DNA from 2 places in the Cupriavidus sp. SZY C1 genome. Region 1 is predicted to be linked to the other one. Evidence: predicted binding sites of a transcription regulator. Region 1 holds the regulator's gene; the other holds the start of a gene.
What was found. The regulator sigma-54, encoded in region 1, starts transcription at its own class of promoters, with help from an activator protein. The targets are predictions, from matches to a motif close to TGGCANGNAANCTGCTTT.

Region 1 (3,164 bases):
TACACCGGGACCGTTCTGCCTGTCGTTCTTGTATGGCGCAGCATACACCGAGCGGCGCCGGATGCGAACACCCCGGCTGCCGGGGCGCGCCGGACGTGGCGCCAAGGTAACGCGGCACGCGCGGCCGGGACATCAAAAAAGCCGCGCAGATGCGCGGCTTTGCTCTCTTCCTATCAGTCCTCTCGGGGACGCTCGCGTCCGCCTCAAGGGGCAGTCGGGTTTGCCAGCCTATTGTTGCTGCAGCTGGGCGGCGGCCATCTGGTACTTGACCGCCTCGCGGTCATGTCCCTGCACCCGGTCCTTGTAGCGGATCACCTGACGGTCGAGCTTGTCGACCAGACAGTCGATCGCGGCGTACAGGTCTTCATGGTGCGCTTCGACGAAGATGTCCTTGCCCTTGAGATGCAGATTGATTTCCGCGTACTGACGCCTGTCCTTTTCCTTGTGGTTGTCGACCGATAGCAGCACGCTCACGCCAATGACCTGATCGAAATGCCTGACAATTCGCTCCAGTTTCGTTTCCACATACTCACGCAGCGGCGGCGTGATGTCGAGGTGGTGTCCACTGATCTTGAAGTTCATAGCGCTTCTCCTTCTGAAAGAGCCGCACCAGGCAGGCGGTTGCGGCTCGGCTACAAAGACTTGCGGAGATTCACTGCGGGGATCTTCAGCGCTTCGCGGTATTTGGCCACCGTGCGGCGTGCGACCACAAAGCCCTGTTCGCCCAGCAATTCGGCGATGCGGCTGTCGGAAAGAGGATTCCTGGGGTCTTCGGCTCCTATCAGTTGCTTGATCAGCGCGCGGATCGCCGTGGATGAGGCCGCGCCGCCCGTCTCGGTGGAGACGTGGCTGCCAAAGAAGTACTTCAACTCGAAAGTACCCATCGGCGTGGCCATGTATTTGTTCGTCGTCACCCGGGAAATGGTCGACTCATGTAAACCGAGTGTATCGGCTATTTCCCGCAAAACCAAGGGTCGCATCGCTATTTCGCCGTGCGAAAAAAAGTTCTTCTGACGCTCCACAATTGCCTGCGCCACCCGCAGGATCGTGTCGAATCGCTGCTGGATGTTCTTGATGAGCCACCGCGCTTCCTGCAGCTTCTGCTGCAGCCCGGCCGCCCCGGCCTCGCCCTTCGCGCCGCGCAGGATCTGCGCGTACATGTCGTTGATCCGCAGCCGCGGCATCACGTCGGGGTTCAACTGGGCGATCCAGCCGCTGCCGCTCTTGCGCACGAACACGTCCGGCACCACGAAATCCGCTTCAGGACGACTGTACGCATGTCCCGGGTACGGCGCCAGCGAACGGATCAGCTCGTGCGCGGCCTTCAAAGCTATTTCGTCCACCTGGAGCGCTTTCTTAAGCCGCGTGTAGTCGCGCACGGCCAGCAGTTCCAGGTGCTGGTTGACGATGGTCAGGGCCAGCTCGCGCTGCGGGTGCTGCAGCCGCTTCAGTTGCAGGCTCAGGCATTCCGCGGCATTGCGGGCGCCCACGCCAGGCGGGTCGAAGCTCTGCAGCAGCGTCAGCATCGCGTGCACTTCATCGTGTTCGAACTCGAGTTCTTCAGGAAGTTCGCTGCAGATTTCCTCGAGTGACGCACTCAGGTAGCCGTCGTCGTCCAGCGATTCGATCAGGAAGATGGCCAGGCCCTTGTCGCGCGCCGAGATCTTGAGGGGCGTCAATTGCTCCATCAGGTATTCGCGCAGCGTGGGATCCGCGTCGCGCAACTGCATCGGCGTCTTCTCGTCCTCGTCGCCCTGCGGGCGGCGCGCGAAGTCGTCCAGGCTCCAGTCGTTGCCGTAGTCCTCGCTGCCCGAATCGCCAAAACCCTCGTCCTCGCTGCCAGCGGCGCGATCGGTGCGGTCGTCGCCGTTGGCCTGGGGCTCGGCGGGAGCCGGCGCCGGGGCGCTCTGCAGGTTGACGGACCCGTCCGCGGCCACCCGCAGCGGGCTTTCGATCCAGTCGTTCTCGCGTTCGAGCAGCGGGTTTTCCGTGAGGGCCTGTTCCACCTCCTGCTGGAGTTCGAGCGTGGAAAGCTGCAGCAACCGAATCGATTGCTGCAGTTGCGGCGTCAGGGCCAGATGCTGGGAGAGTCGGAGCTGAAGCGAAGGTTTCATGCGACCTATTCTATGCGCATCTTTCCGTTGTTGGAACGGAATTTGCTAGAACCTATCGTTTCGGCTTCGCTGATCGGAAACGGCTTTGGAAAAGCCGTGTGCAGGTGCGGTAAAAATGACCTGCGGGCGGCGCGGGGCCGCGCTTTACATGCGGAAATTCTCGCCCAGGTAGACGCGCCGGACCGACTCGTTGGCGATGATTTCCTCGGGCTGGCCGGCCGCCAGCACGGTGCCTTCGCTGATGATGTACGCGTGGTCGCAGATGCCCAGCGTCTCGCGCACGTTGTGGTCGGTGATCAGCACGCCGATGTTGCGCGCCTTCAGGAAGCTGACGATGCGCTGGATCTCGCCCACGGCAATCGGGTCCACACCGGCGAACGGCTCGTCCAGCAGGATGAAGCGCGGCGACGACGCCAGCGCCCGGGCGATTTCCACGCGCCGCCGCTCGCCGCCGGACAGCGACAGCGCCGGGTTGTTGCGCAGGTGGGCAATCTGCAGGTCGTCGAGCAGCGAATCGAGCCGGCGCTCGATTTCGGCCTTGGACAGCGGCTTGCCGTTGTCGACCTGCAGTTCCAGCACCGCGCGGATGTTTTCCTCGACGTTGAGCTTGCGGAACACCGACGCTTCCTGCGGCAGGTACGACAGCCCCATGCGGGCGCGCTCGTGGATCGCCAGGCCGCTGATGTGCACGTCGTCCAGCACGATGTCGCCTTCGTCCAGCGCCACCAGCCCCACGATCATGTAGAACGACGTGGTCTTGCCCGCGCCGTTGGGGCCGAGCAGGCCCACCACCTCGCCGCTCTTCACGTCGAGCGACACGTCCTTGACCACGGTGCGCGTGCCGTAGCGCTTCTTCAGGTGGCGCACGACCAGCGTGCTGCTGTCGGTGCGGACGGCCGATGCGGAGGACGGGGCGGCGGCGGCGAGCGTGGCGGTATCGTTCATCAGGGACTGGCTGGTCAATCGTTAGGGCTTGGCGGGCGTGGCCGACGGCCGCAGGTCGAGCTGCGGGCCGGCCGCGGCGGGCGCGCTGGCATCGGTGCGCGGCGA
Region 2 (3,164 bases), on a different contig from region 1:
GCGGCGGGCAGCGCGGCGGCGAGGGCGACGGCGGCCAGCAGGCGTCGGAGGGAAGGCAGGACAGCGGTCAGCGACATGGTCGGGGTCAGGCAGGGAAAGCCGCAAGGGTATACCCGCACCCGGCCCGCGCGAAGAATTTGTTTCTTATTAGCTAATGCACGGAAACGGGGCGCCACGGCCCGCGTGCAGTGGCGGATACGGCATCCGGCCGCTCGCCTTACATCCCGTTACCCTCGACCCCCGCGCCGCCGGATTTCCGGCTGCACCGTTCCGGTACAATGCCGCCACTTTGTATCTTCCGCATAACAAAATAACGAAAATGAGCCCCCGTCCTTCCCGTCTGGCCTGTGTGGACGCACTGAAGGCGGTCAGCTCGCAGCTGATCGTGTGGCATCACCTGGCGTTCTACGGGCCGATGTCGGACGCCGCGCAGCCTCTGGCGCCGGGCCTGATCGGCTGGCTGGCCGACTACGCCCGCATCGCCGTGCAGGTCTTCCTGGTCATCAGCGGCTTCCTGGCCGCGCGCAGCCTGGCCCCCGACGGCTACCTGACCGTGGCCAATCCCGTCCTGACCGTCTGGCGGCGCTACCAGAAGCTGGTGGTGCCGTTCTCGGCCGCCATCCTCGTGGCGATTGCCGGCGCCGCCATCGCGCGCACGTGGATGCAGCACGATTCCATTCCCGCCGCGCCGCATCTGGCGCAGTTCGTCGCCCATGTGCTGCTGCTGCACAACATCCTGGACGTGGACGCGCTGTCGGCCGGCGTCTGGTATATCGCCATCGACCTGCAGCTGTTTGCGCTGATGGTGGCGGTGCTCTGGCTGTCGCGCGCCGTGGCCCGCCAGGCGCTGCCGCTGGCGGTGCCCCTGGTGGCCGTGCTGGCCGGCGCGTCGCTGTTCTGGTTCAACCGCGACGCGGCCTGGGACATCTGGGCCGTCTACTTCTTCGGCGCCTACGGGCTGGGCGCGCTGGCGTTCTGGGCGTCGCATCCTGACCGCTCGCGCTGGGCGCTGGTGGCGCTGGCCGCGATTGGCCTGGCGGCGCTGGCCGTCGATTTCCGCACGCGGATCGCGGTGGCGCTGGCGGCGGCGGTGCTGCTGGCGGTGTCGCGCCGGGGCGGCTGGCTCGAACACTGGCCGGGCGGCCGCCTGACGGCGTACTTCGGCAAGATCTCTTACTCGGTGTTCCTGGTTCACTTTCCGGTCTGCCTGGTCGTCAACGCCGTGGTCACGCACGTGGCGCCGGGCCGGCCGATGCTGAACGCAGCCGGCATGGTGTTCGCCTGGGTGGCCAGCAACGCCGCCGGCGCGGTCTTCCATCGCTATGTGGAGGCCGGCAACCCGGTGCGCGCCGTGGTGGGCTGGCTGACGGCCGGGCTGCCGAACCGCGCGCGCGGGCGGCTGGGGCAGCGGGCCGGCGGCTGACCCGGCCCCCTTAAGCGCCAGAAACGGCACGCATCCTTACCGGATCGTGCCGCTTTTTTATGGCGGGCCGGCCGGTGGATGCTGGTGCACGTGCACCGCGAAGTACCCGCGCGGCCCCGCATGTCCGTCCCCCGCCGCACCCGGCCGGTGCGTACGGGTCCTCACCAACCGTAACAACCCCACTTGGGCGTTGGCATGGACGTTGCCTAGTATGAACATGTAAACCTGACCATCTGGTCAGGATTCGTGTTCCGGTGCAGCACCGGGGAGGCGACCATGTCCGATCACATCGTCCTGACTTCGCACGCGCGGCGCGACAAGCCGGCGGAGCCCATCCAGTGGGGCGCGCCCACCGCCGCGGAGCGGGGCCCCGTGATCGCCAGCCTGACCGACCCCGCGCAGCGCAACGTCATCGGCACGCATGCGGGCGCCTATGCGATCTACCGCGCGCTGGCGGTGGCGTCGGGCAGCCTGCAGCGCGCGCACCGGCCGGACCTGACCGACACCGCGCCGGCCGAGGCCATCGGCCCGCACGCACAATGGGGCGACCCGGACAAGATCGTCTCGCTCGACCCCTGGGGCCACCTGGTCTCCACGGTCTTCGCGGACCGCATCGCGGCCGGCTTCGACATCCGCCCGACCATCGCCATCACGCGCGCCCACATCAACATGCCCGAGCTGGGCGCCGCCATCGCGGCCGGCCGGCTCAAGCCCGATGGCGACATCCTCTATCCGAACGGCGACGTGCGCGTGACCAAGGCCGCCATCGACCCGGTCTGGTACCTGCCCGGCATCGCGCGGCGCTTCAACATCAAGGAAAGCATCCTGCGCCGCAGCCTGTTCGAGCAAACCGGCGGCATGTTTCCGGAACTGGTGACGCGGCCGGACCTGAAGGTCTTCCTGCCGCCCATCGGCGGCATGACGCTCTACTTCTTCGGCGACATCAGCCAGCTCGGCAAGCCCGAGACGCGCGTGGCCTGCCGCGTGCACGACGAATGCAACGGCTCCGACGTGTTCGGCTCCGACATCTGCACCTGCCGGCCCTACCTGGCGCACGGCATCGAGGTGTGCATCGAGATGGCCCAGCAGGGCGGCGTGGGGCTCGTGGTCTATAACCGCAAGGAGGGCCGGGCTTTGGGCGAGGTCACCAAGTTCCTGGTCTATAACGCTCGCAAGCGGCAGGTGGGCGGGGATCGCGCGGAGACGTACTTCGCGCGCACCGAATGCGTGGCCGGCGTGCAGGACATGCGGTTCCAGGAACTGATGCCCGACGTCTTCCACTGGCTCGGGATCCGGCGCATCGACCGCTGGGCCTCGATGAGCAACATGAAGCATGGCGCGCTGACCGCGCAGGGCATCGAGGTGGTGGAGCAGGTGGCCATCCCCGATGCGCTGATCCCGGCCGATGCGCGCGTGGAAATCGATGCGAAGGTGGCGGCGGGTTACTTCACCAGCTACACGCCGCCGGATGCCAACGAACTCGCCCTGGCAAAGGGCAGGGGGTTGAACGAATGAACGAACATCCCGCAGGAGGTACGACCGGACACGACCCCGGCACGGGCAGCGGCTGGCACAGCCCGGTGCCGGCCGACCACCCCGCCGCGGCGCTGCTGAGCGGCCAGGCGGTGCGCACGCATTGCGCGGCCGTGACCGAATTCGTCGCATCCGGCGAGTCCGAACGCTTTACCTGGCATCCGGACCGGGTGCATGCCATCGCCGACTACGTGGCCGCCACGATCCG

Region 2: a site for sigma-54 is predicted at 1,615-1,632, ahead of QTN24_RS10115 (GTP cyclohydrolase II). Genes of this name have one in related genera too.

What each region holds. Positions count from the first base shown of each region.
Region 1 is NZ_JAUANU010000007.1:97,038-100,201, forward strand. Features, by position in the region: gene hpf (ribosome hibernation-promoting factor, HPF/YfiA family) at 229-582, opposite strand; gene QTN24_RS13120 (RNA polymerase factor sigma-54) at 633-2,114, opposite strand; gene lptB (LPS export ABC transporter ATP-binding protein) at 2,259-3,059, opposite strand; gene lptA (lipopolysaccharide transport periplasmic protein LptA) at 3,081-3,164, opposite strand, start outside.
Region 2 is NZ_JAUANU010000005.1:66,221-69,384, reverse strand. Features, by position in the region: gene QTN24_RS10125 (amino acid ABC transporter substrate-binding protein) at 1-77, opposite strand, end outside; gene QTN24_RS10120 (acyltransferase family protein) at 320-1,423, shown strand; gene QTN24_RS10115 (GTP cyclohydrolase II) at 1,700-2,938, shown strand; gene QTN24_RS10110 (URC4/urg3 family protein) at 2,935-3,164, shown strand, end outside.